DNA from 3 places in the Arthrobacter sp. UCD-GKA genome. Region 3 is predicted to be linked to each of the others. Evidence: riboswitches for the same ligand, from Rfam matches in the RefSeq annotation. Region 3 holds a riboswitch; each other region holds the start of a gene.
The links. A riboswitch is a leader RNA that binds a small molecule or an ion and turns the genes downstream of it on or off. The one in region 3 is predicted to bind cyclic di-AMP.
Positions count from the first base shown of each region.

Region 1: another riboswitch for cyclic di-AMP. It lies ahead of BLJ79_RS19070 (M23 family metallopeptidase); the one in region 3 lies ahead of BLJ79_RS15910 (M23 family metallopeptidase).
Region 2: another riboswitch for cyclic di-AMP. It lies ahead of BLJ79_RS09195 (C40 family peptidase); the one in region 3 lies ahead of BLJ79_RS15910 (M23 family metallopeptidase).

Region 1 covers NZ_MOLR01000013.1:102,478-111,912, reverse strand. The annotation lists gene BLJ79_RS19105 (sensor histidine kinase) at 164-1,663, opposite strand; gene BLJ79_RS19100 (response regulator transcription factor) at 1,686-2,396, opposite strand; gene BLJ79_RS19095 (hypothetical protein) at 2,532-2,762, opposite strand; gene BLJ79_RS19090 (cold-shock protein) at 3,011-3,394, shown strand; gene BLJ79_RS19085 (DUF3027 domain-containing protein) at 3,417-3,884, shown strand; gene serC (phosphoserine transaminase) at 4,075-5,196, opposite strand; gene BLJ79_RS19075 (iron-dependent transcriptional repressor DtxR) at 5,393-6,088, shown strand; cyclic di-AMP (ydaO/yuaA leader) riboswitch at 6,173-6,356, shown strand; gene BLJ79_RS19070 (M23 family metallopeptidase) at 6,432-7,367, shown strand; cyclic di-AMP (ydaO/yuaA leader) riboswitch at 7,495-7,649, shown strand; gene BLJ79_RS19065 (C40 family peptidase) at 7,805-8,482, shown strand; gene BLJ79_RS19060 (HNH endonuclease) at 8,818-9,315, shown strand; gene mobA (molybdenum cofactor guanylyltransferase) at 9,312-9,435, shown strand, end outside.
Region 2 covers NZ_MOLR01000004.1:643,732-653,583, forward strand. The annotation lists gene BLJ79_RS09180 (MFS transporter) at 1-985, shown strand, start outside; gene BLJ79_RS09185 (DUF302 domain-containing protein) at 1,074-1,493, shown strand; gene BLJ79_RS09190 (recombinase family protein) at 1,884-2,477, shown strand; cyclic di-AMP (ydaO/yuaA leader) riboswitch at 3,090-3,250, shown strand; gene BLJ79_RS09195 (C40 family peptidase) at 3,256-4,164, shown strand; gene BLJ79_RS09200 (ArsR/SmtB family transcription factor) at 4,338-4,700, shown strand; gene BLJ79_RS09205 (cation diffusion facilitator family transporter) at 4,697-5,788, shown strand; gene BLJ79_RS22865 (DUF6153 family protein) at 6,593-7,039, shown strand; gene BLJ79_RS09215 (F510_1955 family glycosylhydrolase) at 7,397-8,269, shown strand; gene BLJ79_RS09220 (GNAT family N-acetyltransferase) at 8,266-8,949, shown strand; gene BLJ79_RS09225 (copper-translocating P-type ATPase) at 9,100-9,852, shown strand, end outside.
Region 3 covers NZ_MOLR01000008.1:403,778-413,629, reverse strand. The annotation lists gene BLJ79_RS15915 (coiled-coil domain-containing protein) at 1-1,974, shown strand, start outside; partial or broken gene BLJ79_RS22520 (amino acid permease C-terminal domain-containing protein) at 2,132-2,305, shown strand; gene BLJ79_RS15910 (M23 family metallopeptidase) at 2,375-3,328, opposite strand; cyclic di-AMP (ydaO/yuaA leader) riboswitch at 3,416-3,589, opposite strand; gene BLJ79_RS23400 (hypothetical protein) at 4,024-4,170, shown strand; gene BLJ79_RS15905 (type 1 glutamine amidotransferase domain-containing protein) at 4,499-5,278, shown strand; gene BLJ79_RS15900 (NAD(P)/FAD-dependent oxidoreductase) at 5,571-6,983, opposite strand; gene BLJ79_RS15895 (hydantoinase B/oxoprolinase family protein) at 6,980-8,656, opposite strand; gene BLJ79_RS15890 (hydantoinase/oxoprolinase family protein) at 8,659-9,852, opposite strand, start outside.

The DNA.
Region 1 (9,435 bases), on a different contig from region 3:
TCTGTGGCGCCGAGCCGTGCAAACGGGGTTCGCCCCCGCCCGGTTCCCGGCGGGAAGCGCGCCGGTGTGTTCGCTGCGTGCTTCCGTATTCAGGCTAGAAGCGGCACACCCCGCTGCGGGCAAGGCCGCAACGGGGTGTGGATAACGCGTGGGGAGCGTGGACCTAGTCCTCCTCGTCGTCCTCGGGGTCTTCCTCGGGAGCGACGTAGGGCAGGTGGATCGACATGGTCGCCCCGCCGCCGGGGGTGTCGCTGAGCCTGATGGACCCGTCGTGCTGTGCTGCGATCGCCGCGACGATGGCCAGGCCCAGCCCGGTGCCGCCGGTCTCGCGCTGCCGGGAGGAGTCGGCGCGGTAGAAGCGCTCGAACACCCGTCCGGCGTCCTCTTCCGAGATGCCCGGCCCGTGGTCGCGGATCTCCAGCACCGCATCGGACCGTCCGTCGATGACGGGCTTGACGCCGACGGCGATCTCGATGTCCGTGCCCTCCGGGGTGTAGCGCAGGGCGTTGGTCATCAAATTGGCCACGATCTGGCGCAGCCGGGCTTCGTCCCCGGAAGTGGGCGCCGGTTGCGGTGCCCCGCCGTCCAGGCCGATCAGCCGCACCTTGCGGTCCACGGCGTTGACCCGGGTGTCCTCGGCGGCGTCACCGGCCAGCAGCAGCAGGTCGATGGGCTTGCGCTCCAGCGGGCGCTGCTCGTCGAGCCGCGCCAGGGTCAGCAGGTCCTCGACCAGCTGGGCCATGCGCTTGGATTCGGCCTCGATGCGCCCCATGGCGGTGCGCAGCATTTCCGGGTCGTTCAGCCCGCCCTGCCGGTAGAACTCCGAGTAGCCCTGGATGGTCACCAGCGGTGTGCGCAGTTCGTGCGAGGCGTCCTGGATGAAGCGGCGCATCTTGCGTTCCGAGGCGGCCCGCCCGCGGAAGGCGTGCTCGATGTGCGCCAGCATCGCGTTCAGCGAGCGCGAGAGCCGCCCGACCTCGGTCTCCGGCGGATAGTCCTCCACGCGCCGGGAGAGGTCTCCGGCGGCAATGGCAGCAGCGGTGCGTTCGACACGCAGCAGCGGCAGCAGGGCCCGGGTGGTGATGCCGTAGGCGATCATCGACATCAGCAGCGTGGCGAGCATGCCGGTGGACATCACCAGCATCGTGGCCTTGGTTACGGTGTCCTGCACCGAGGTCATCGGCAGCGCATAGATCAGGTCGTAGTCGGTGCGCGGCAGATCCACGATGCGCACCCGCCAGCCGGCCGATCCGAGGTTGGTTCCGCGCACCGTCAGCGATGCGGCGGGATCCTCGCGCAGCCGGTCAAGGGCCTGGGTGTCGAGGTCAGGGGCGTCCAGCGGCTTGTTGTCCGCGGCCGCCTTGCGCGGCATGGTGTAGAGGATGGCCCCGGACTCGTTGCGCAAGTCCCCGTAGAACCGGGCAAGCCCGTTGGACTTGGGGTTGATTGAGGCGATGCCCGCATAGTCGTTGAGCATCGTGGCGGTGATCGTGGCGGTGTTGGACTTCAGGTCCGTGTCCAGCTGCGCGGTCAGCATCAGCCGCAGCGACTGGGCCGAACCGACGGCCGTGACCACGATTCCCAGGATCATCAACGAACTCATGAGCGCTACGAGCTTGGTGCGCAGCGACACCTGTCGCCAGAACCTGCGGGCGCTTTCCACGTGGGGGAACCGGTCTTTCGTCTTAGCGGCGGTCGGCGGTTCGCATCAGGTAGCCGACACCGCGCTTGGTCTGGATGAGCGAGGGCCACTCGGGGCGCGAATCGATCTTGCGGCGCAGGTAGGAAATGTAGGACTCCACGATCGAGGCGTCCCCGTTGAAGTCGTATTCCCAGACGTGGTCGAGGATCTGCGCCTTGGAGAGCACCCGGTTGGGGTTCATCATCAGGTAGCGCAGCAGCTTGAACTCGGTGGGGGAGAGCTCGATGACCTCGCCGGAGCGGCGAACCTCGTGCGCGTCGTCGTCGAGCTCGAGGTCGTCGACGCGGATGACCGCGCTGTCCTCCTCCGCCGGCTGGGTGCGGCGCAGCACGGCGCGTATGCGGGCCACGACCTCGTCGAGGCTGAACGGCTTGGTGACGTAGTCGTCCCCGCCCACGGTCAGCCCGGTGACCTTGTCCTCGGTGTCGTCGCGTGCGGTGAGGAACAGCACGGGGAAGTGCTTGCCTGCGGCGCGCAGGCGGCGGGTGATGGTGAAGCCGTCCATGTCCGGGAGCATCACATCGAGCACCGCAAGGTCCGGGGTCTCTGCCTCCACGGCAGCCAGGGCCTCGCGGCCGTTTGCTGCCGCCACCACCTCGAAGCCTGCAAAGCGCAGGGAGGTGGAAAGCAATTCGCGGATGTTTGGTTCGTCGTCGACGACCAGGAGCTTTGCTTCGGGGGTTTTGGCATTCATGGGTACCAGTCTGCAACCGCTATCTGTAAGAACCCTGTGTGTTCGTTGTGCATGCAAGGGCGCTTGGCAGCACGAACGCCGCCAAGGTGCCCGGAACTTGCCGGAGACGGGCCCCGGGAAGCAACCTCGGGGAGGCTAACGGGAGCGGCGGCGCTCGCGGAAGTTCAGGACCAGGACCACCATGAGCAGGATGAAGGCCAACGGCAAGCCGTAGAGCGCAACGGCGAGCAATGCGGGCGCCGGGGCCGCCTGCACCATGTACTGGATCAGGATGACGGCCAGGGCGGCCAGCGAGACGATGGCGATGCCTCCGGCCAGGAAGGTCAGGATGCGCTGGGAAGCCGGGGTCGGGGCGGTGGTGTTCACCCCTTAAAACTACCGCGCACCGGGCAAAGAGCCACATCGGGAACCGGCCCCGGGCCATGGAAGGGGGCAAGCCGCTGATGTCGTACCCTAGAAGATATAGACTTCCCCGGACGCAAGAGCCCGCCCACAAGCCCCATCGGGGCCGGGTTGCGTGGTTTCGCGCCGGGAGATCGCCAGAAATGGGAACGCGGAACGGTTTTCGACCCCCGTGGTTGGCCCATTGTGACCCAAGGACGAGGTAGCTAGACGTGCCAACCGGCAAAGTGAAATGGTACGAACCCTCCAAGGGGTTCGGGTTCCTGGTAACCGACGAGGGCCAGGAAGTGTATTTGAACGCCTCGGCGCTGCCCGCGGGCGTGACCGAGCTGCGCGCAGGCACACGCATGGAATTCGGCATTGCCGAGGGACGCAAGGGCGCGCAGGCGCTTAGCGTGCGCATCCTTGACGATGCACCCTCGGTGGCCCGTGCCAAGCGCAAGCCGGCCGTTGACACCGCAGTGCTGATCGAGGACCTCATCAAGGTGCTCGACTCGGTCTCCAACGGGTTGCGCCACGGCCGCTACCCGGAAAAAGCCCATGGCGCCAAGATCGCAGCCGTGCTGCGCGCCGTAGCCGACGACTTGGACGCCTGATCACATGGCACGCAAACCGATAATGGACACAACCCTGGCGAAGGCCGTTGACCAGGCACGCGCAGCGCTGCTGGAGATCACCGACGAATCGATGATCGGCGAACACCTCGAGGCGGTCAACGACGGCGAACGCCTGGTGACCCACCGCTTCGAGGCGCTGCGCATCGGCTACGAGGGCTGGTGCTGGTTCGCGACGCTGACCCGCATCCCGCGCGCCCAGGCCAAGGACATCACGGTGTGCGAGGTCGGGATCCTTCCCGGCGAGGACGCACTGTTGGCCCCGGCTTGGGTGCCCTGGGCCGAACGTGTCCGCCCGGAGGAAATGGACGCCGAGCGTCGCGCCGCCGAAGAGGCCGCTGCCGCGGAAGCCGGCGTCGAGGCCCCGGGCCAGGAATCCGGCGAGGCCGATGCCGATGCTCCCACGGACGGCGAGGTGGCGGCGCCCGAGGGCACCGAAGCGCAGGATTCCGAAGACCCGGACGCCAAGTAGTCGAATAGGCACCCGGGGGACTAGTCTCCTGGAGTGTCGAAGGGGGCTGGCGGTGACCGAATGGTCACTGCCAGCCCCCTTTCCCGTGCCCGGTTTGCCCTCCGGCAATGCGGTCAACGGCGAAAAGGCGGCGCCCCGGCACGTGGTGTTGGCCCGTGCCGGGGCGCCGCCCGTATGCCTTGCGAAGTCGCTAGCTGTTCTTCAGCACGTACTCGATGCACTTGAGCAGCGAAGAGACGTCCTCTGGCTCGATGGCAACGAACGTCGCCACGCGCAGCTGGTTGCGACCCAGCTTGCGGTACGGCTCCACGTCGACCACGCCGTTGGCGCGCAGCGTCTTGGCCACCGCGGCGGCATCGATCGAATCGTCGAAGTCGATGGTGGCGATGACGTTGGAGCGGTCCCCGGGTGCGGCGACGTACGGGGTGGCAACCTCGGAGGCCTCGGCCCAGTCGTAGATGCGGGAAGCCGAGTCGGCCGTGCGCGCTGCGGCGAACTTCAGGCCGCCATTGGCATTGAGCCACTGCACCTGGGCGTTGAGCGAAACCAGGGTGGACAGGGCCGGGGTGTTGTAGGTCTGGTTCAGGCGCGAGTTGTCGATCGCCGTCTTCAGGTTCAGGAAGTCGGGGATCCAGCGTCCCGAGGCGGCAATTTCCTCGGCGCGGGCAATTGCCGCCGGGGAGAAGAGTGCAATCCACAGGCCGCCGTCGGAGGCGAAGTTCTTCTGCGGGGCAAAGTAGTAGACATCGGCCTGCGAGACGTCCACGTCCAGTCCGCCGGCGGCGGAGGTCGCGTCGATGACGACCAGGGCGCCCTCGTCGGCACCCTCAACCCGGTGCACCGGGGCGGCAACGCCCGTGGAGGTCTCGTTTTGTGGCCAAGCGTATACGTCCACGCCCACCTCGGCTACGGGAACCGGACGGGAACCGGGCTCGGAGGTGATGATCGAAGAGGGCTCCAGGAACGGGGCCTTGTTGGTCGCGGCGGCGAACTTCGAGCCGAACTCGCCGAAGGACAGGTGCTGGGCCTTGGTGCGGACCAGGCCGAAGGCCGCGATGTCCCAGAACGCGGTGGATCCGCCTACGCCGAGGACCACTTCGTAGTCGGCCGGGGCGTTGAAGAAGGACTTGAGGCCCTCCTGGATCTCGCGGACCAGGTTCTTCACGGGAGCCTGGCGGTGCGAGGTGCCCAGAAGCTGCGTACCTGCGTCGAGCAGTGCCTGGACCTGCTCGGGGCGGACCTTGGAAGGTCCGGCACCGAATCGGCCGTCCACGGGCAAGAGGTCTTGGGGAATAGTCAGGCCGGTGCTCATGTTGCTCCTCATAAGGGGGGTTTTACGCTTTGACACCCTCGCATCCGCTGTCTGATGCGATTCGGGGATGCCCAGTTGTTCAATAATCCCGCACTCGGACGCCCAATGCGTAATAGCGAGTCGGAAATGTGAACGCAGGTAGAGTGGGAAGCGTAGTGATCTCTTGTAAAAATCAACCCATGCGGGAGCTGCAAACGTGTCAGACCTGATCGATACCACCGAAATGTACCTGCGCACCATCCTGGAACTCCAGGAGGAGGGCATCATTGCCCTGCGCGCACGTATTGCCGAGCGCCTGGGGCACTCCGGGCCCACGGTTTCGCAAACGGTGGCCCGCATGGAGCGCGACGGGCTGGTCGTGGTCACCACCGACCGGCACCTCGAACTGACAGAGCTTGGCGCGGAAGTCGCCACAGGTGTGATGCGCAAGCACCGCCTGGCCGAGCGCCTGCTGGCCGACGTGATCGGCCTGGAGTGGGAGTATGTCCATGAGGAAGCCTGCCGCTGGGAGCACGTGATGAGCGAGCGCGTGGAGCAGCGGCTGTACAAGTTGCTGGGCCAGCCGGCGGCTTCCCCGTACGGAAACCCGATCCCGGGGCTCGAGGCGCTGGGCGGGCCCGGATTGACCGAGATCTCCGTGAGTGTCCAAAATCTCGATTCGGCACTGCTGGACGGAAACGTGGGCCCGGTCCGCATCGAACGCCTGGCCGAAACCATCCAGGTGGAACCCGAGCTGCTGGTGCAGCTCGATGAGGGCGGCATCCGCCCGGGGGCCCTAGTCACGCTCGAAAGGGCCGGGGAGTACGTGGTGGTGCGGGTCGAGGGCATCGAGGGCGCACTGGAGCTTCCGACCGAGGTCAGCGCCCATGTGTTTGTCCGCCGCATGGATTGATAACGGAATTGTAACTTTGGCATAAACCCCGGTAGGGTTTCTCGTTGGGTTGCACTTAGGCAATCCAGTCCTGATCCGGTTCGCATAACCCTACCGGCGGATCCAGGAGCAAGAATGCCCGGTAGGGGCGGAGGACCCATTTCAACCGTTCCTGGCCATTGGCCACGGATCTTGGGGTGAAGTTGAGTCCGCCTAGGTGGGCTCGGCCGAGTTGATCTCATGACTCGAATCCGACAGCTAACTTCGCAGGCGATATATGAGAGGTTGACATTTGACTCAGCAGCACACCTCCGGCCGCCGTCGTGCGTCCGGACCCGTTGATGCTTTGCCTGCTGAAGGCTCCTTGGAGCAGATCGTAGACACCGCCCTGAGCGGTGAAAACACTTCCCGACGTCCCGGCCGCCGCGCACTGAGCGTGGTCCCGGAAGCCGTCGAGGCAACTGGTTCCCTGCAGTACATCGGCCGACGCTTCGATGCGGGCCTGCGGTACGGCGCATCCCCGGACGCAGCAGCCATTGCCGCCACCGAGATCCCCGTGGCCCTGGCCGCCCCTGCGGCACCGGTGGCCGCCCCGGCCGAAGCCGACGAGCTGGACAACGTCATCAAGTTCGCTCCCCGGCCGCAGCGCTCCCGCATGGGGTTCACGCACAAGATTGCCGCGGTTGCCGCCGTTTCGGGCCTGGCCTTCGCCGCAGCATCCCCCGGGCAGGAGCCCGAGGGCGCCGTCGCCGACGCCCAGCGCGTTGCCCAATCGGTCGTGGTTGATGTCCAGGCCCCGACCGGTGACGAGGTCAAGATCGAACGGGCCTCGCTGACCAGCGAATTCACCAAGGAAGACAAGCTGGCCACGGTCATGACGGCCGCCGGCGGCGATGTCACCAAGATCGCCACGAGCGGTGTACTGGCCCAGCCGGTCGACAGCATTCGATTGACTTCGCGCTTCGGCCACCGCAAGAATCCGACCGGCCCCGGCTACATGAACCACAACGGGCTGGACTACGCGGTTCCGATGGGTACGCCGATCAAGGCCGCAGCCGCCGGCACCGTCGTGCAGGCAGCCTGGGCGGGCCACTCCGGCTTCCGCGTGGAGATCGACCACGGGAACGGCTTGCACACCAGCTACAACCACAACTCGTCCTTGAAGGTCGCCGTGGGGCAAAAGGTCAAGCGTGGAGAAGTTGTCTCGCTCAGTGGCAGCACGGGTAACTCAACCGGCCCCCACCTGCACCTCGAGGTCATCGTCAACGGCAAGTGGGTAAACCCCGAGGGCTGGTTATAACGGCAATTGTCACCGTTCCGTGACCGGAACGTGACTTTTGGATTCGCTTCATATATTCTAAGTAAGTGCTCAGGGACCAACCCTGATCACCGCCGCGGGAAGTGCCGAGCACTGCCAGCCCACGGTGTCCGTTCAAAAACTCGTTTGGCAGTGGCGGGGGACCCACTTTCGGTTTCCACACCAGGAAGCCTTGGGGTTAAGTAGTTCGGCCTGGCGGCCGGATTGCCGAGTGACTCCCACTCGAACCCGACAGCTCACCTCGCAGGCATCAGGAGAGGCATTACTACGTGACTACACGTCAAGCATTGGGCCGCCACCGCGCGACCCCGGTTCGGACCAACCCGCTAGAATCCATCTCGAAGGCCGTAGCCTCGAACGCTGGATCGGTTGGCCGCCAAGCCGCAGTCATTGCAGCCGCATCAGGTCTCGTTTTGACCTTGGGCGTTCCCGCAGCCCAGGGCAACGTATCCCGCGAAGCAAGCGCCGTCCCCGTTGAAGGCCTTTCCGCAGAGCGCGTAGCCGTCAAAGCCGTCTCGGTCTCGACCGAACGCGCCAAGGACCTGAACATCGAGCGCGCAGCGTTCACCTCCAAGCCGGCTCCGGCTCCCGTCGTGATCGCCGTGGCCAACGAGGTCACCCCGCGCTCCACCACTTCCTCGACGCGTTCCAGCAATGCCGACGCCTTTGCACCGGTAACCCGCTCGAACCGCGGCACCACCGAATCCACCTCCTCGGCCCCCAAGGTCAAGAGCGACTCGGTCAACACCGCCAACCTCTCCGGCATCGCGGCAACCGCTGCCAAGTACGTGGGCGTTCCCTATGTATGGGGCGGCAACACCCCGTCGGGCTGGGATTGCTCCGGCTTCGTCAAGTACGTCTACGCACAGCACGGCATCAACATCGCCCGCGGCACCTCGGCCATCCGTGGCTCGGGCCAGTTCGTTCGCACCTCCAGCCCGAAGCCGGGCGACCTGGTGTTCCAGAACGGTGGCGGCCACGTCGGCATCTACCTCGGTGGCGGCAAGATGATCGGTGCACAGAACCCGACCGTCGACACGATCCTTCACGACGTCTCCCGCAACCCGCTCTACGGTTACTACACCCTCAAGGGCTAAGCTCAAGCGTTCCAAGGCCCCCGGGCGATCCGCAAGGATCGACGGGGGCCTTGTCTGTTAATCCCCCCAACAGGGCGTGCGTCCGGGACGGCAGGTGCGGCCCGTGGCGCCCGATGCCCACGGGAACGGCCGAAACGCCCCTCCAGGGGGTGTACCGCGGGAAAATTTCCGGTGGATTTTTTAACCAGTTGCCGACAAATGCGAGCAAAACAGTCATCCATTGTCTTAGGCTAGGGCACAGGAGCCAAAGCCGAGTGCCGCGTGCGCCACCGTGAGGGATTTCCGTCGTGGACGGGTCCCTCTGTTGCGCCGGGTCAGGATCAGAGGATGCGCACATGCGAACCCTTGTACTGAATGCAGGATTTGAACCGCTGGCGGTCATTACCTTCCGCCGGGCACTTCTCCTTGTCCTCACCGGAAAGGCCACCGTCCTTGCCGATGACGACCGGGACCCGGTCGTCGGGGTCAACCATGTGGTGCCCAGGCCCACGGTGATCCTGCTGAACCGCTACATCCGCCTGCCGTACCGCTCCGTCGTCAATGTCTCGCGCCGCGGGGTGCTGCGCCGCGACGGGCACCGCTGCGCGTACTGCGGACGAAGCGCCAACACGATCGACCACATCGTGCCGCGGAGCCGCGGCGGCGAGGATTCATGGGAGAATTTAGTAGCGGCATGCCAAGGCTGCAACAGCGCCAAGGGAGACCGGACGCTGGCACAGCTGGGCTGGAAGCTGCGGTTCGCCCCGAGCCGACCGCGAGGCGCCCAATGGTTCATCACCGAACTGGAACGCCCCGCAGAGGCTTGGAGTCCCTTTTTACGGAGTGCAGCATGAAATTCGATGCGATCATCGTGGCCGGTGGCCGTGGGTCCCGGCTCGGCGGGGTCAGCAAGCCCCTTCTTGAACACCGCGGCGAGACGTTGCTGGAGCATTCGCTCAACGCCGTCCGTGATG
Region 2 (9,852 bases), on a different contig from region 3:
GAACGTTCTGCTGGGCATCAACCAGGGCCTGACCTGGTCGACCACCGTCATCATGAAAATCGATCTGGTAGGCCCGGCCCAGCGCGGCCTGGCCATGGGACTGAACGAGGCCGCTGGCTACGGTGCCGTGGCCGCCACGTCCCTGCTGGCCGGATACCACGCCGAACAGTACGGACTGCGTCCGGCGCCCTTCCTCTTGGGAATCGCCTACACCGCCTTGGCACTGCTGCTGTCGGGCCTTTTCGTCCGGGAGACCCACCCACATGCCCTCCTGGATGCCGGAAACATGGATGCCCGGGGCGCCTCCGCCCGGCATGGCCTGGACGCCAACCTAGCCAACGGCCAAATCTTTTCCCTGACCAGCTTCCGGGAACCGGCCTTGTCCTCGGCGAGCTTGGCCGGCCTGGTGAACAACCTGAACTTCGGACTCTCCTGGGGCCTGTTCCCCCTCCTGTTCGCCACCGCGGATCTCAGCATGGGCCAGATCGGCCTGCTTTTCGCCCTGTATCCCGGGGTCTGGGGCATCGGCCAAATGGCGACCGGTGCTCTCTCGGACCGGATCGGACGCAAACACCTCATCACCACCGGCATGTTGGTCCAGGCCGGAGCCCTGGCGATCATCGCGCTCGGGGACGGCTTTGGTGCCTGGGCCTCGGGAACCGTATTGCTCGGCGCGGGAACCGCCATGGTCTACCCCACGCTGCTGGCCGCCGTGGGCGACGTCGCCCATCCCGCTTGGAGGGGACGCGCGGTGGGCGTCTACCGGGTCTGGCGCGACCTCGGATATGCCGTCGGTGCTATCCTGGGCGGGATCGTCGCCGACCTGTTCGGGCTCAACGCCGGCGTCTGGATGGCCGCGGCACTCAGTGCAGCCGCAGGGCTGATCGTCGCGATCCGCATGTATGAAACGCACCCACCGCATCCCCGGCCGACCCCTGCGGGCAATACCCTGGCAACACTTCCGCGCGACCACACCAACCCGTAGCATGGCCACAGAACCGAGGTCCCCTGCCGTGGCGGAGCACGCAGTCGCGCTCGGCACGCCTCCACACCACGACCCGAGGAGAACCGCCATGACCTACACCCACGCCATCACCGTCCCGCTGTCCTGGCAAGACGCCGTCGAACGGACACGCGGCGCCCTGGCAGAACAGGGATTCGGTGTCCTGACGGAGATCGATGTGAAGGCGACCTTCACCCAAAAGCTGGGCCAGGAGGCCGGGGCCTCCGTGGGGGACTACATCATTCTCGGGGCCTGCAACCCGCAACTGGCCCAACGCGGCATCACCGCCGAACCGCAGCTGGGCGCACTGCTCCCGTGCAACGTCGTCGTACGTCGCGCTCCCGCCGCCACGGAAACCACCATCGAGGCCTTCGACCCGCAAACCATGGTCAAGCTCAGCCAGAGCGATGCGACACGTGAGGTCGCCAACGAAGCCGACGCCAGGCTTCAGGCGGCATTGAAGGAAATCTCCGGAACAGTAGGTACCTAGGTTCTCACCTCATTGGCACAGGTCGCTCGCACGATTCCAACATCGCTAACGGGCACCGATTCCTGGTTTTCATCCGGATCCAGGTACTTTAGGACTCGGCCCATGAACCGTCCGGTTCCGGGCAGTGGTGAGGGCACCAAACGCGCCGACCACCACCCGCCAAGTCAGCAAAGAGTGATGGGCGTTGCAGCCACGGACAACAGTTATTGAGCGGATAAGCCGGGAAACCACCGTCTTGAAAACCTAAAGGTTTCTAAGACATGCGCACGGCACCGTTTTCGTCGATCGGCGGTGGCTCATTCGCGGGAGGCCTTTTGTTCCAAAAAGTCGTCTTACTGTAAAACGTCTCACGCAGTTGTCGCAGAGGGGTTCTTGAGCCAAAATGTCGAGATGAGACATTTAGGATACACACGGGTGAGCACCTCGAGCCAGGATGCGACGTTGCAGCTGGATGCACTGGTCGCTGCCGGGGTGCAGAAACGCGACGTGTTCGCCGATGTCACCTCCGGCAGCAGGAACGCGGTCGATCGGCCCGGGATGAAGAAGCTCCTGGAATACGCCGAGGCCGGGGACACCGTGGTGGTCTGGCGGGTCGACCGGCTGGGGAGGTCCCTGGTCGATGTCCTGAACACCGTGAACCTGCTGCGCGAACGCGGCGTGAACGTCCGGTCCATTTCGGACGGGATCGACCCGGCCACCTCGACCGGGCGGATGATGCTGAACCTGCTGGCTTCCCTGGCCGAGTACGAGCGCGAGCTGATCGTGGAGCGGGTCAATGCCGGGATCGCCGCGGCGCGTCAATCAGGCACCCGGTTCGGCCGGCCACTCTCCGACCCGGCAGTGATCGCGGACAAGCTCGCGATCGCGAAGGACGCCCGTGCGAAGGGACGCACCGCCGAAGACGCGGCACGTTTGGTCGGGTGGAGTCGCGCGACGCTCTACCGTCACCTTGGCCAAAACGCAGGATCCGTCAAAAGCCAGTGATCACTGATTCCCCAGTGGAGTGCAGACGACTCTGGCACCAGATGAACCCAGCCCGGGACCACCATCACATGCTTAGCGCCCACCGCTGTACCGCTGGCCCCCAAGGCCGACTATCGACCGGGAACGGTAAAGCCGCTGTCGTTCAACTGATCCGCGCTTTCACTGCTGGTGGCTATCCCCTAGACAAGGGAACTTGGCTGAGAGCTTTTTTCGCTGCGGGCGGGGAATTTCGGCACGCCGAATCGATCAGCAAGCTGATCGCTGAGATGCAGAAGGGAACCAAACATCGCGTGCAGCAACGCTATCGACCCGAGATCCTTTCGATTCTCCGCGAAAGGGCCGCCACAACAGCAGCAACAACAAAACTTCCTGACTGACAGCGGATCTTCGCTCTCCCACCCTTGGGATCTAGACCGGCGATAAACATGGCCCACATGTCCGCCTTGAAGCCATTACTAACGGCAAATGGGTGTGCCCCGAGGGCTAAATATAACGATGACCGTCATCATTTCGTAATCAAAACGTGACTTTTGGATACGCTTCTTATATCCTAAGCGAACGACCCGGGAACAACCCTGCTCGCCGCCGCGGGAAGTGCCGAGCACTGCCAGCCCACGGTGTCCGTTTGAAACTCGTTTGGCAGTGGCGGGGGACCCACTTTCGGTTTCCACACAGGAAGCCTTGGGGTTAAGTAGTTCGGTCTAGGGACCGGATTGCCGAGTGACTCCCACTCGAACCCGACAGCTCACCTCGCAGGCATCAGGAGAGGTATTTCTACGTGACTACACGTCAAGCACTAGGCCGCCACCGCGCGACCGCAGTTCGGGCCAACCCGCTAGAATCCATCTCGAAGGCAGTCGCCTCGAACGCTGGATCGGTTGGCCGCCAGGCAGCAGTTATTGCAGCCGCATCAGGTCTCGTACTGACCCTCGGTGTTCCGGCAGCTCAGGGAAATGTTTCCCGCGAAGCAACTGCCGTTCCCGTTGAAGGCCTATCCGCAGAGCGCGTCGCCGTCAAGGCCGTTTCGGTCCCTGCGCAGCAGAGCAAAGACCTGACGATCGAGCGCGCAGCGTTCACCTCCAAGCCGGCACCAGCTCCCGTAGTGATTGCCGTGGCCAAGAAAGTTGCGCCAAGCAGCACCGCAACGAAAACACACTCCCACGACACTGCCCCGGTGACACGCTCCAACGACACCGCAACGAAAACGCCCTCCAACGACACCGCCCCGGTGACACGCTCCAGCAACGATTCAGATGCTTACGCCCCGGTCACCCGCTCGAACCGAGACAGCGCACCGGAAGCCACGGCTCCGAAGCCCAAGAGCGACTCGATGAATACCGCGAATCTCTCGGGCATTGCTGCTACGGCGGCCAAATACGGGGGCGTTCCCTACGTTTGGGGCGGCAACACTCCGGCGGGATGGGACTGCTCGGGTTTCGTCAAGTACGTTTACGCGAAACACGGCATCGACATCGCCCGGGGCACCTCGGCCATCCGCGCCTCGGGCCAGTTCGTGCGCACCAGCTCCCCGAAGCCAGGAGACTTGGTCTTCCAGAACGGTGGTGGCCACGTCGGCATCTATCTCGGTGGCGGCAAGATGATCGGTGCGCAGAATCCAACAACGGACACTCTTCTCCACGATGTTACGCGTAACCCTCTCTACGGGTACTACACCCTCAAGGGCTAAAACACAGGCTTTCCAGGGTCTCCGGCCGATCCGCAAGGATCAACCGGAGACCCTGTTTCTTTCTTTTAATCTAATTTTCTCTACCGGATCCGCGCGGTGAGCGCAGACAGAGCCTCAATCCAAACCACAGGGTGGATGGAGGCGTGTTGACCATTTAATGTCATAATATGCGTATGAATGCAGATAATAGAGTTTGCTCGCTGGATATCGACAGCCAATACGTGGAGCTGGCGGTGGAGGTCTTTTCCATGCTGGCCGATGCCACCCGGGTGCGGATCATCCTTGCCCTTCGCGACGGTGAAATGGCAGTCGGTGCGCTGGCCGAGACGGTGGGCAAGTCCCCGGCCGCGGTCTCACAACACCTGGCTAAGATGCGACTGGCCCGGATGGTCTCCACCCGCCAGGACGGCACCAAAGTCATGTACCGGCTGGAAAACGAACATGCTAGGCAGCTGGTGGTCGACGCTATTTATCAGGCCGAGCACGCACTCGGCGGAGTGCCAGCACACCACCGCGCGGAGCAGGCCACGGCATGAGCACCACCGAGCAGCCCGGCCACCACTCCTACGATGGCCACGAGAACCACAGCCATTCCCACGAACCTCATGGCCATGACCACGCCGGACACACTCACAAGAACCACTCGGGTTTCAAGGGGTGGTTGTTTGAGCTGTTTGTGCCACACACACATGATTCCTCCGATTCCATCGACGATGCCTTGGAAGCGAGCAGGGAAGGCGTCCGTGCCTTGAAGATCAGCATGGTGATCTTGCTGGCCACCACGGTTTTGCAGGTCATTGTGGTGGCGATCAGCGGTTCTGTGGCGCTGCTGGCGGACACCATCCACAATTTCTCTGATGCGCTGACCGCCGTGCCGTTGTGGATTGCCTTCATTCTGGGACGCCGCGTGGCCACGAAACGATACACATACGGATATGGGCGGGCCGAGGACCTTGCCGGTTTATTCATCGTCGTGGTCATCGCACTGTCCGCGGTTCTGGCCGCATGGCAGTCGATCGAGCGGCTATTCAACCCGCAACCGCTGGAAAATCTGTGGTGGGTGCTCGCGGCCGGCGTGATCGGATTTGCTGGCAACGAGATCGTGGCGGTGTACCGCATCCGTGTTGGGCAAAAAATTGGATCTGCCGCGCTCGTCGCCGATGGCGTGCATGCCCGCACAGATGGGTTCACGTCCCTCGCCGTGGTGTTCGGTGCCGTGGGTGTAATGCTCGGTTTCCCGCTGGCTGACCCGATCATTGGTCTGTTGATTTCGGTGGCGATCATTGTTCTGCTTTTCGGGACGGTGAAAAGCATTGGCCGTAGGCTCATGGACGGCATCGAACCCGATCTGGTGTCCCGTGCGCAGAGCGTTCTTGAGGGCACGACCGGCATTTTGTCCGTGTCACGGCTGCAGTTGCGATGGGTAGGGCATCGTCTGCAGGGCGCGGCAACCATCGTTGTCGCCGATGCGGAGCTCTCGAGTGTTGAGGGGATCATCAAGGATGCCGAGCATCGGCTTGGGCATGCGCTCCCGAAACTCGACGACGTAGTCCTCAAAGCCATCACGTCGACAGACGACGGTGTGGTCGACGGTGAATTGTCCACGCATGCCGGCCATCGCTAAGGAAGCCGGTCAGATGTCAACTCCAAGGACTGGGCAGGTCCTGTCGGCGAGTGTCCCCGGGCACGGCAACTTCGTAGTGACCTGGGAGGCCTTAACGATGATCGTGGCGTTCGGTGGGTTGCTGCATTGCTACCAGGGGACCGGAGGTTGTCGCGGACAGGGCTTGTACTTCTCTCTGTCGGAACCGAAGAAGTTCGTTCGCTGCTTACTTAGTGGCCCGGGCTGGTCAGGGAGCGATTCCCTCGATGTGGGGAACCGGACGGGCGGCGAGGAAATCTTACTCAGCGTCAGCCGCGACCTGGCTCCCAAACTCGATGGCGCAGTCTTGGATTTCGGTTCGTTCAACAAAATGCAACGCTTCGTGTGGCGCACCATGCCGGCGGTCAAAGGGCCGGCATGCACGTGCCGGCGCTCCGTTGGGACCCCGGCAGGAAAACGCTCACTCTGCCTCGACGACAAAGGGCTCGGATTAACTGACCTCTGAAGGATGATTCGGAGCCACAGACCCCAACCACTATGGTGATGGGCAATTGCGCTGCGTGATTGTTCATTCGCGTGCCCGCGCGCGTAAAATGATTCGGAGGCACATGGGGCAGCCGGGTACAAGCTCAGGGTTTCACCGACCCGGCATTTGTCGGCGTTAACGCGGCGACGGCAGCAGCAGCTGCGATCCTGCCACGGGTCTCGACGGTTACCATACCGCTCAAGGCACCACGTTTTTCGCGGTGTGGCCTGAATCCTATCTACGTTACCGAACCACCACATCAGCAGCTCAGAAACCACTTCCAGGAAAGGACGCCCGCCGTGAACAAACGACGAGCAATCTTGCCCTCAGTGTTTCGCCCTGCATTCCTGATGGTGGCGCTGGTCCTTGGCCTGCTCGCGATGCACATCCTCGGCGTGGATCACCAGGTGCCGCACGGAACCCATAGTTCCCCCAGTGCTGTCACCCACCAGTCGATTCCTGATTCCTCACCGGACCTGACCCACCAGTCGGTTCTGGGGCAGCACACCCTGATAGACGAGTCCCCCGCATCTCTTGCGGTCGATTCGTTGAACGGCATAGAATCGGCTGCGCTCGGCCTGTGTGTCCTTGCGCTGTCTCTCGGTGGAATCTTTTTCCACCTGATTTCCCGGGCCTTCCGGCCGGTCCCCGGACGTGGGCTATCGGCCCCACCGGTGACCTGGATTCCGCAAAGTCGCACCCACACAACACCTTCACTGGTTCAGCTTTCGATCAGTCGTACGTAAGAGCAGTGCCTCACCCCAGGCCAGGCATCCCCTTTTTCGTGCCCTTTTTCGGCAGAGTAGCCCCCATGTTAGCGCCGTCCTTGGCTCCCCCGAGGTGCCCGCGCGCAGGGCCACCTGTCCTGTCGTCACCGACCCCACATCCGTAGTTGCTGTGGTGACTCCGGATCTTGAACGACACCACGAATCGGCGATGAGCGCCTTGGGAAAACCACTTCTGCCCAACGAGTAACATTTGCCGACCCGATCGACGCTTTTGGTTAGCGGTCCGCTGCCCCCATCCACGCATTATGTGCGTGTGGGGCACCCAAAAAACTCGCCCCGGCAGGCTCAACTTTGCTCTTTTTTCCTTGGAGAACCATGTCTTCCACCCTGCCCATACTTCGACGTACCCGAAGGTGGTCTGCGACGGCCATCGCCGCGCTCGCCACTCTGGGGCTTGCCGCGTGCGGTGAGCCCCAGAGTTCAAGCGCCGACGCACCGCCCCCGGCCAACCCCTATGGCCACATCCACGCCATCACTATCGAAGAATCAACCCAACGCGTCCTGCTCGCCACCCACAACGGCCTCTTTGACGCCACCGATACCGTTCCCCAAAAGATCGGCCCAACGATAGACCTCATGGGATTCACCGCCGCATCGGATGGGACCTTCTACGCTTCCGGGCATCCCGGGCCGGGCACCGATCTGCCAAATCCCCTGGGACTGACGAAATCCACCGACGGCGGAAAATCCTGGACACCCCTCTCGTTGCAGGGGGAATCCGACTTTCATGCGTTGACCGTGACCAACGACCTGATCATCGGCTACGACGGGAACCTCCGTTCAACCGTTGATGGCCGAAAATGGTCGGATATCGGTCCCATGTCACCAACTCCCTATGCGTTGGTGGGAAACCCCGAGAGTACCGTGGTCCTGGCCACCACCGAGGAGGGAGTGTGGCGCTCTCTGGACAGCGGAAAAACCTGGTCTGCCCCCAACGGAGGACCCCGGCTCCTTACGGCCGCGTTCGCGGATCCGATGACCATCGTGGGCGTCACACCCGAAGGCAGCGTGCACCTGAGTCTCGACGCCGGGCTTTCCTGGAAAGGAACCGGTACCGAGGTCGACCAACCGGCGGCCATGGGCGCCACCCGAACCGCGGATGGAAACATCTCCGTCTGGATGGCCATGGACCGCGGACTGGTCAAGTTCACCTACGACGGCACCACCCTCACCGAGGAAACCAAATGAGCCAGATGGAACCGAAATTTCCCAGCACTCGATCTCCCGTTCTCATCAGGCAGGCCACGGAAGAAGACCTGCAATTGATGGCTTCGGACATGATCCGATATCTACCCGAGGGGCTTTTCCCCCATTTGGGCAAACGCTTCGTGCGGCGGTGGATGCAGACCTTTCTGACCGAACAGTATGGGGTGGCCCTCGTCGCGGTAACCATCGATGCCCCACGGCAGCAAGTGGGTTTCCTGATCGGTTCAACCAACCAAATCCACCACGTCGCCGACGTCCTGCACCAGCATAAGTGGAGCCTGCTGCGCGCGGGGCTGGTGGCGCTATGCCTTCGTCCGCGGGTGCTATTTCATTTTCTGCGTACCCGTGCCCGACCCTACCTGCGCCGCATCATGGGGCACAACAACGGCCCGGATGACGGGTCCGTCCCCAGACCGGCAACGGCCGTGATCACCTCACTCGTGGTGCTGCCCACAGTGCGGGGTGAGGGAATCGGACGATTCCTGGTGGAGGACTTCCTGGAACGTGCGGAGGCGGACCAGGCATCTCTGGCCGAGCTCGTGACCACGGCAGGAGCCGAGGGCGCGGGAAGGTTCTACACGAAGATTGGCTGGGAACGCGTGGAAGAACGATATTCAAAGGACGGGACGCCCATCCACACCTATCACCACTCCTTCCAGTAGTCGCTCACAGGCGGCAACTGCATCGAGCGAATGTCGAGGCCGCCGTCAAGGAATTACCGTTTGAACAAACATACCCCCTAGGGGTATGTTTGGGATGTTATTGGCGAACAGTCCAGTCACCTGCCGGGTCCGCACTGAGCAAGGAGAATCATGGAAGAGCACAGCAAGGGGCACCTCCACCAAGAGACGATGCCGAGCATGGATCATTCGGCCATGGGGCACGGGGGCACGGACCATGACGACCATGCGGTCCACGCCCAGGGTCAGCATGCCGGGCACAGCACCGTCATGTTCAAAAACCGCTTTTGGTTGACCCTGGCCCTGTCCATTCCCGTGGTGTACTTCAGTCCCATGGTCGGGCATCTTCTGGGATACGTTGCGCCAGAATTCCCCGGATCGAGATGGATTGCACCCATATTGGGCACTGTCATCTTCTTCTATGGCGGGCAACCGTTCTTGAGGGGCGGCTGGCAAGAAATCAAGGCCCGGCAGCCGGGCATGATGCTGCTGATTTCCATGGCCATCACCGTGGCGTTCATCGCTTCCTGGGTGACGAGCCTCGGTCTTGGCGGTTTCGATCTGGATTTCTGGTGGGAACTGGCTCTGCTAGTGGCCATCATGCTGTTGGGGCACTGGATCGAAATGCGGGCGCTGGGTTCGGCCCGCGGGGCCCTAGATGCGCTGGCGGCGCTGCTCCCCGATGAAGCCGAGCGGGTCATCGATGGCGGCACCGAAACCATCGGCATCGCAGAGCTGGTTTCCGGGGACATTGTCTTGGTGCGTTCAGGGGCGCGGATGCCGGCAGATGGGCTGATCACCGAGGGCTCCGCCGAGGTGGATGAGTCGATGATCACCGGGGAGTCAAAAACCGTCTCCCGCACCGTGGGAGATCCCGTGGTGGCC
Region 3 (9,852 bases):
GATAACCTCGCAGCAGTGCAGGCCGAGCAAGCCACCACCAACGACGCCGTTCTCGCCGCGCAAGGCGCGCTCGAGGAGCTGCAGGCGCAAAAGCTGAGCACCGAAAACCAGCTGGCACCGCTGCAGGAAGCGGAAGCGCTGGCCAAGGAGGCCGCCGCGCAGTTGCAGCGGAGCGCCGATGACGTCGAGGCCCGGATCGTTGAGAAAAAAGCCCAGATCAGCGCCGCGGAGGTCGAACGAGCAGCACTCGAGGCCGCCGCAACCGCGGCAGCAGAAGCGCTTGCGGGGAAAAACACCGAGATCGCCCAGGCGGGGCGCGAGCTGACGGAACTGTCCGACACGGCAGAAGCTGCCGCGGCCGCCGTTGGCGGCGCACAACAGGCCGTCGGCGACGCCGAGGCCGAACTGCAGGACCTTGAGGCGGCGGGAACCGCCGCCCAGGCGGAAGTCGACGCCCAGCTGGCCAAGATCGGCGACGCCAAATCGACGCTGGCCGACGTCCAGCGACGTGCAGGCGATGCCGCGGCCGCTGTCGCTGCCAAGAACGCCGCGATCTCCGCAGCCAAGGACGGACTGACCTCGCTGCAGACGACAGCGCTGGACGCCGCCGAAACACTCGCGGCCAAGAACACGGCGATCGCCACTGCGCAGGCGGAACTCGACACCCTGCGCTCCGCTGCCGACGGCGCTGCCGCGGCGGTCAAGGCCAACAGCGACAAGCTCGCAACAGTGACGGTGGAAATCGCGGCACTTCAGCAGCAGGTCACCGCGAAGAACGCCGACATCACGGCCAAGCAGGCCCAGCTTGCGACGGCGCAGCAAGAGCTCGCGGCGCTGGCCGCCGGCAAGACCAAGCTGGAAGCCGAGATCACGGATCTCACCAAGCAGATCTCGGACATCAAGGGCAACAGCCCCGAGAAGACGCGCCTGCAGGCACTGCGGAAGGCCAAGCAGGACGAGTTGGCCGCAGTAGACGCCCAGATCCTCAGCAAGAACGCCACGATCGCCGGGTACCAGGGAGACCTGACCACGCTCCAAAACGCGGTCAACACCCTCAATTCCCAACTCCAGTCCAAGCAGCAGGAGAGCAGCGCCCTGCAGCAGCAGGCGGCGCCGCTCCAGGCCTCCCTGACCGCCGCCAACAACGCCGTCTCGACGAAGGAAGCCGAGATCGCCGCACTCAAGAACCAGATCCCCGCCCTCCAGGCGGCCGTCACCGCAGCCAACGGTGCCGTCACCACCAAGCAAGGCGAAATCGCCGCGCTGCAGGGCGAGCTGCACACGCTTGAGGCAGCCGCGGCCGACGCCGGGGCAGCCTTCACCGCGCAGCAGCAGGTCCTGGCGGACCTCGAAGCAGCACTGCCGACGCTGACCGAGGACCTTGCCGCCAGCCAGGAGGCGATTGCCGCGCAAAAGCTTGTCCTCGACGGGCTGAAAGGCGATCTGGCCGATGCCACTGCCGCCAGCGCTGCCGCGCAGTCCGCCGTCGACAAGAAGGCCGGCGAGCTCCAGGACCTGCAGGACCAGTTGCCGGCCCTCGCGAAGGCGGTACCCGACGCCAACGCCGCGGTGGCCGAGAAGCAAGGCGAGATCGCGGCCCTCAATGGCGACATGGACAAGCTGGTGGCGAACCTCACCGGGCTCAACGGCCAGATCGCCACGAAGGAAGCTGAAGTTCTCGACCTCCAGACTAGGGTGGCTCCGCTCTTGGCGCAGCTGAACGGGCTCAACGGCGAAATCAGCGCCACCGAAAACCAGTTGAAAGACCTGCAAGCACAGCTGACCAAGCTCGACGTCCAGGTGACGAACGCCCAGGCGGAGCTCAGCACGCTTCAGGCGAAGAAGGGCGCAAACAAGGACGCCATCGCAGCGCAGAAGAAGACCGTCATCGGCCTGCAGGATCAGCTCGGCACGGTGCAGAACCAGATCCGGGCCGTCGACGGGCAGATAGCGCTCGGGGGCTGCGTCGCCTGATCGGGCTCCCGATAGGTGCGCCCTGCCGGGAGTCGCCACCGCGTGAACGGTGTGGATGGACGGGAAGGGATCGGCCGCAATGGCCGGTTCCTTCCTGCGTGCTCGGCAGGGCTGACCATGACAGGTTTCGATGGCCCGGCAGGAATGCTCTCCCAGGTTCCTGATGCTGCAGCTGCACTGGGAAACCTGGCTGAGGTTCGCCATCTGGCTGCTGGTCGACCTGGCCATCTACTTCACCTACGGACGCAAGCACTCGCTCATGAACCCGGACAGCCCCCCGGCACAACGAGCGCGTGGTGCTGCCGCACGGGGAAACGTAGGAGTCAATTGATGCAGGGACCGCGGAATACAAGGGGCGTGCATTAGCTGCGTTCCGGAGAGGGAACGGCGACAATTGCCGTTAGAGCCAGCCCTCGGGGTTGACCCACTCGCCGTTGACGATGACCTCGAGGTGCAAGTGTGGCCCGGTGGAATTGCCCGTACTGCCCGCAAGGGAGACGGTCTCGCCGCGCTCGACCTTCTGGCCCACGGACACCTTCAGTGCCGAGTTGTGGTTGTAGCTGGTCTCCAACCCGTTGCCGTGGTCGATCTTCACACGGAAACCGGAGTGTCCGGCCCACTCGGCCTGGACGGCGGTCCCGGCGGCGGCGGCCTTGACCGGGGTTCCCGTGGGCACCGCGTAATCCAGGCCATTGTGGTTCATGTAGCCGGGGCCCGTCGGGTTCTGGCGGAAACCGAAGCGGGAGGTCAGGCGGATGCTGTCCACCGGCTGGGAGAGCTTGGTGACTTTTCCGGTGTCGGCGGTGGTGGCGGGCGCTGGCTTGGCTTTCGTCGCGACCTTGCCGGCGGCAGCGGTGGTGACGGGTGCCGGCTTGACTGCCTTGACGTACTTGCTGGTCACCGACGCGCGATCGACCGTGAGCTTGTCGTGGGCCGGAGCCTTGACGTCTGCGACAGACGTTTGGGAGACGCGCTGTGGAGCCGCGGCAACTTCATCGGCTTCCTGCGCGGGGGCGGCAGCGAAGGCCAGGCCGGTCACGGCGGCTACCGCGGCGAGCTTGTGCGCAAACCCAAGACGAGGGCGCCGGGTCCGGGGTGCGGACTTCAGGACGTTGTCCAGCTTGTCGCCTTCGGCGGGCGTCGCCAGCGAGAGCGGCCGCGCAACAGGCGCGGCAGGAATTTCGGTGGCGGCGATGGATACCGCCTCCGTGGAGGCTGCGTAGCGCGGGCTGGCCACAAAGCGGCGGCCACCGTAGTTCCGGGTTTCAGGATTCTCGAGGGAGTCCGGGACCGCGCTTGATGCGCGTCGGCCGGGGCGCCGGGAAGTGCTTTCGCCATTCATTGCGGTGTCCACGATCTGCTCCAGGGAACCGTCGGCAGGCGAAGCATCAACAGGGCTGGACGCGCGGCGGCGCCCGGAATTTTGCTGCTGGGTCAAATGATTACCTCTCATGTGTCGCCTGCGAAGTTAGCTGTCGGATTCGAGTCATGAGATCAACTCGGCCGAGCCCGCCAGGCGGACTCAGCTTCACCCCGAGATCCATGGTCCAAGACCAGGAACGGTTGAATGGGTCCTCCGCCCCTACCGGGAATTCTTGTTCCGCGATCCGCCGGTAGGGTTGTGCGATCCGGATCGGGACTGGGTTGCGCGAGTGCAACCAGATGTAAAACCCTACGAGGTTCAAGTAAAAGTTACAATTCCGTTATCAATCCATGCGCCTGACAAACACGTGGGTGCCGCCGGCGGTCGGAAGCCCCAATGCGTCCTCGATCCCCGCACCCGCACCAGGAGGTCCCACCGGCCCTCTTTGGGGTGACTAGGACCCCGGGCAGAAGCCAACATCGTCGAGCTGCACCGGCGGCTCCAGTTCCAACTGGATGATTTGGGCCCGGCGCTCTCCCGGGACGCCAGCGTAAACGTGATCAAGGAGACTGTCAGCCCGGGTCTGCACCGGTGCGGCTGCTCCCGTCCGCGTTGGCCAACCGGCTAGAATCGCCACCCGTGGTTCGCCACGTTCCCAACGCCTGTGGGTGAGGCACCGGCTTCATATGTCAAAGATCCGCAACACCTTCCAGGACTCGGGATCCCTTCTCAACGGAATCACCATGGCAAGCGGGCATCCCCCGTTGCTGGACACGAACATCACCGGCCGGCCCATCGGTTTGGGATCCAAGGCACGCTCGTACCTCATTTAGAAGGACCCTGACGCGTGCGTCAACGCGTCAGGGTCCTTCTGTGGGCGCTGGGAAACCTGAAGTGTCACGAAACAGCAAAGTGCGGCCATTTCCTTCATGAAGGTTGGTCGCTATTCCGCATGACAGGGCTTCTCTTGGGGGCGGCTCTGTCGGGGCCCGTCCCCAAGCCGATGGCCCAACGCGACATCCTGGAGCTAGGAACCCGACCATTGAACGCCGTTGGTGCTCACCGTTCGCAACTGCGAAATTCAGGATGGTAGACCGCACATGGGGGTAGGCAGGTCTCGGGTGCTCGCCTAGGGTGGGAAGTGGACGAAAGGAGCACTACATGAAGAAAATCCTCATGGTTCTGACCAGCGTTTCCGAGATCGCCGATACGGGAGAGAAGACCGGCTACAACGTGGCCGAGGCCGCACACCCCTGGAAGGTCTTCAAGGATTCCGGGCATTTCGTCGACTTCGCCTCCATCCAGGGAGGCCAGCCCCCGCGCGACACAGTGGACCCTGAAGATCCCATCCAGGTCGCCTTCACCGAAGACGAAACCACGCGCGCCGGCCTATACAACACCGCCCGCGTCGCCGTGGTTGACCCCGAACAATACGACGCCGTGTACCTCGTGGGAGGCCACGGCGCCATGTGGGACTTCCCCGACAGCGAAGGCCTGCAGAACCTGGTGGCCAGCGTCTACGACAAGGGCGGCGTGGTCGGCGCGGTCTGCCACGGACCTGCAGGCCTGGTGAACGTGGAACTGGACAACGGGTTCCGACTCGTCGAGGGCCGGAGGGTTGCTGCCTTCACCAACGAGGAGGAAGTTGCCGTGGGTAAGGAGAAGGTCGTCCCGTTCCTCCTGGCGGACCGGCTCGAGGAGCAGGGCGCCACCCACGTGCCGGCGGAGAACTTCACGGAGAACGTCGTGGTGGACGAACGACTGGTGACCGGCCAGAACCCCGCGTCCGCGGCCCGCGTGGCCAAGGAAATGGAGAAGCTACTGGCCGAGGTCATCCACCAGGAGAAGGTCGAGGAACACGACGAGGCCGCGGCACTTCGCGCCGAGAAGGACGCCGAAAAGGCTGCCAAGAAGGCGGCCGAGGCGCACACCGAGCACTGATGCCGCTGGAGCACTGAGACTTGCGACCGCCCCAAGAGGGGCGGCCGCGGGTCGTCGTTTCGAACATCACCGAGCGTCGCCGCTCCGAGTGCGTTAGCCGTCGATACCGCGCCTACGCCCCAAGCCCATGATTCCCAATCAAAGTTCCGTCATTGGACCGCCCATTGGTCGTCCAGCATCACGGGCGGGGCTTCGCTGTCCTGCGGCACGAACCGATCCAGCGCACGGACTTCCTGACCCGCGCAGGCAGCAGCTCCCGGGGAAGCCTCCGGCCGATGGGAAATCCGGGAGGTCAGGAATCGAATCCCAGCCCCAACGCGTCCATGGCCTTGAGCCAGAGCCCACGCCGACCCTCGTTCCGGTCCGAACGGGCAAGCTCGTACCGGGTAAGGTTGATCCCCGCCGCGCACACCGGTTCGGGCGGAAACGGGACCGCCCGACGCCTCACCATGTCAAGCCTGGTCCGCTCCGTATCCAGGCCATCAAGCAGGTCCAACATGGTGTCGGCGGCAAAACGGCTCGCCCCCATGCCAAGCCCCGTATGCCCCAGGACATAGGCGACGCGCTTCCCGAAAGCGGTTCCGTACTCCGCGCTGAACCGGGTCGAGGTATCGATGACTCCGCCCCAGGCATGGCTGAAAGACACCTCGAGCTGCGGGAAGGTCTCGAAGAACTGCTCCGCGAGTTTCCGGAAAGTCCCGGGGCGGTTCTCCAACTCGGTGGAGATGCGCCGGCCGTAGTGGTAGATCGCGTCGTAGCCGCCCCAGAGGATCCTCCCGTCCTCGGTCACCCGCGAATAGTGGAACTGGTTCGCGGAGTCGGTCAACCCCTCACGCGAGCGCCAGCCGATCGACTCGAATTGCCCGTCGGTCAGCGGCTCGGTGGCCAGGGCGTAGTCGTAGACCGGCACCGTGGTCATCCTGTTGCGGAGCAGCAGCGCGGGGAACGCGCTGGTGGCCAGCACGACCTTGCCTGCCACGATGTTCCCGGCCGGGGTGCGCACGCGCATCCCCGCTCCGTCGGCCTCTAGTTTCTGCGCCGGCGTGTGTTCGAAGAACACCACCCCCTGCCGGGCCAGCGCGTCGCGCATCTCCATCGCCAACTTGTACGGCTCCACCAGGCAGGTACCCACCGGATCCAATACACCGCCGATGAACGTCGGCGAATCGATGCGGGCCCGGGTTTGTTCCGCATCGAGCAATTCCAGCGGCCGACCATATTCCTTGGCCTTGGACACCGACGCAGCGAGTTCCTCCAGTTGGTGCGGTGCCGTGGCAACCTGGAGCTTGCCCGCCGCGCGGAAGCCCCCGTCGATGCAGGCGGTCCGGAGGTCGTCGGCGAACCCCTGCAGGTTCTCCAAACCCAGGCGTTCGAGATGGCTGGCTTCCTTGGGCCATCGTGCCAGGGCGTTGGCCAGGCCGTGGGTCACGCTGTAGGACACGAACCCTCCGTTGCGTCCGGAGGCCGCGCGGCCGATTTCCTGTGCATCCACGACGGTGATCGACCAGTCCGGGTGGCGTGCCCGGGCACGCATAGCCGCCCAGAGACCCCCGAAGCCGGCCCCGACGATGAGCAGGTCGCATTCGTGGCTGCCGACGAGGACGTCGGCGGGTTTGCGTTCGAATCCGTCGAACCACACCGCGGAGTTCACGGCGCCGGCCAGCGCGTCCTCGACCGCGCTGCCGGTCATGTTCGTGCCGGTCATGGGAAGACCACCAATCCATTGCGCTCGTCCGACTCGCGCGCCGACTCGCTGCGCTCCGCTGCCGGCCCGAAGCCGCCGCCGCCTGCGGTCTCGACGCGCACGATGGTGCCGGGCTGCAGCGTGGTGGAGGTCTTGGTTTTCACCATGGTTTCGGTGCCGTCCGGGGAGATGAGCGTGATTTTGGTCGGCTGGCCGGAGCTTCCCCCGGAGGCGCCCTCCGGGGCAAATCCCGCCTTGGTTTGTTCCGCGTAGAAGGTGGCCCGCTGCGGGTGCTCAAGGATCTCGTATTCCCGGCGCAGCCCCAGGCCGCCGTTGAACCTGCCGGTTCCCTGGGAGCCGGGAACGAATTCGTTGCGCAGGATCCGGATGCGGTAGTTCGTTTCCACGACCTCGGCCGGCATCACGCCCACGTTGGACATGTAGGTGTCCACCCCATCGAGTCCGTCGCCCTCGCCGGTGGCGCCGGTGCCGCCGCCCACCACGTCGGCCATGACGGCCGGACGTCCGGTGACCGGGGAGGTGCTGCCCACGTTCATGCAGAAGAAGCTGACGGTGCTGCTGCCCACGGCGGCCTCGGGCCACATGTCGGTCAGCGCACGGATCAACGTGTCGGCAAAGCGCTGGCAGGTATTGTGGCGGATCGACACGGCCGCCGGGGCCATCGGGTTGAGCACCGAGCCCAGCGGGGCGTTGATTTCCACGGCGCGCAGCAGTCCGTCGTTGGACCCCAGGTCGGGGGCGACCACGGCCCGCACCGCATAGACGATGCCGGCGCGGGCGCTGGCCCAGGGCACGTTCATGGCGCCACGGACCTGGGCGCTGGAGCCGGAGAGGTCGAGGTGAAGGGTGTCGCCGACCTTGCTGACCTTGGCATGGATACGGGTGGGCGGGCCGTCGAGGCCGTCGTCGTCGAGGAAGCCCTCGGCCTCGCCCTCGCCGTCGGGCAGATCCAGCAGGGCGTTGCGGACCGCGAGCTCGACCACGTCGAGGTTTCGGCGCATCACGGAGCCGACCACGTCCAGGCCGTACTGCCCGGCAAGTTCGTTCAGTCGCTGGTATCCCAGCACACAGGCGGCGCGCTGGGCGCGCAGGTCGCTGACGGTGCTCAGCGGGTCGCGGATGTTGTCGGTGATGATCGAGATGACGTCGGGGTTCTCGACCCCTGCGATGGACAAGCGGACCGGCGGCAGGATCAGGCCCTCGGCGAAGATGTCTTCCAGTTCGGGGCCCTCGCTGCCCGGGTTCACGCCGCCGACGTCGATGTGGTGGGCGGCTGTGCCGCTCCATCCCGAAAGGATCCCCTCAACGTAGATCGGGGTCACCACGTTGACGTCCGGAAGGTGCATGGCGCCGAGGAACGGGTGGTTGCAGATGAAGGCGTCGCCGTCGCTGATGTGTCCGTCCCAGCGCTCGATGATGGCCTTGACCACCAGGGACATGGCGCCAAGCTGTGCGGGGATGTAATCGGCCTGGGCGACCAGGTCGCCGTCGGCGGTGAACAGGGCACAGGAGAAGTCGTCCATGTCGCGGATGATCGGGCTGTAGCTGGAGCGCTTGAGGACGACGCCCATTTCCTCGGCGATGGAGGTCAGCGCGGAGGAAAGCACCTCGAAGGTCACGGTGTCCACCTCCGGTTCGAGGGCGGTGGCGGTGTGCTCGGTCAGTGTGGTCATGGCTAGTTGTCCTCCGTGATGATGATGTCTCCGTTGGCCGTGACGCGGCCAGTCTGCCCGCCCAGCAGGACGGTGGTCGCGTCCATCTGCTGGACGATGGCTGGTCCGGCCAGCGTGTTGCCCGGCTGGAGTTTGGTGCGGTCGTAGATGGCGGTGGTGGTTTCACCGGTGCCGGGCAGGTGGACGGTGCGACGGCCGACGATGGCGGCATCCGCGGGTCCCGTGGTGCCGGCGGCTCGGGCCGGCTGCGCCACGCGGTCGAAGCCTCCGGTGACGGCCAGGCGCACCGTGACGATTTCCACGGTTTCGCGCTCCGAGCTGTGCCCGTAGAGCTCGCGGTGCAGCGGGTGGAACCGCTCGGCGATCAGCTCCAGGTCCTCCACCGAAGCGCCGTCAAGCGGCACGCTGAGCTCGTAGCCCTGTCCCAGGTAGCGGCAGTCGACGGTGACCGAGGTCCGCACGCTGCCGGCGGCCGCGCCGTCCTCGATGACCTGCCGGACCAGCTCGTCCCGGCGTTCGACAAGCCACCGGGAAACGGGCGGGAGGGCGTCCGCACCGAAGGGGCGCAGCACGGTCTGCGAGTCGTCGATACGCAGGCCCGCTGCCAACAGGCCGTCGGCGGAATAGAGTCCCGGCTGGTGGGGAACCACGACGCTGGACAGCCCCAGGTGGCGCAGCAGCAGGCCGGCGTGCAGCGGTCCTGCCCCGCCGAAGGGGAAGAGCGAGAATTCGCGCGGATCCAGGCCGCGCTCGACGCTGACCTTGCGGACGGCCCGAACCATGTGGGCCATGGCGATCGCCAGGATGGCCTCCGCGGCCTCGATGACACCCATGCCCAGCTGCTCGCCGATCTCCCGCACGGCCTTTTCGGCCGCGGCGTAGTCGAGTCGCAGGTCCCCGGCCAGCGCGCCGGACCCCAGCGTTCCCAGCACCACGTGCGCGTCGGTCAGCGTTGCCTCGGTGCCGCCGCGGCCGTAGCTTGCCGGCCCCGGGACGGCCTTGGCCGACTGCGGACCCACGCGCAGGCGCTTGGTGCGGTCCACCCAGGCGATCGATCCACCGCCGGCGCCGATGGTGTGGATGTCCACCGTCGGGGCGATCAGCGTGTGGTCCTGGACTACCTGCATGCTCGTGTACGGGGCCAGCGAACCCCGCACCAGGCACACATCGACGCTTGTTCCGCCCATGTCGAGACT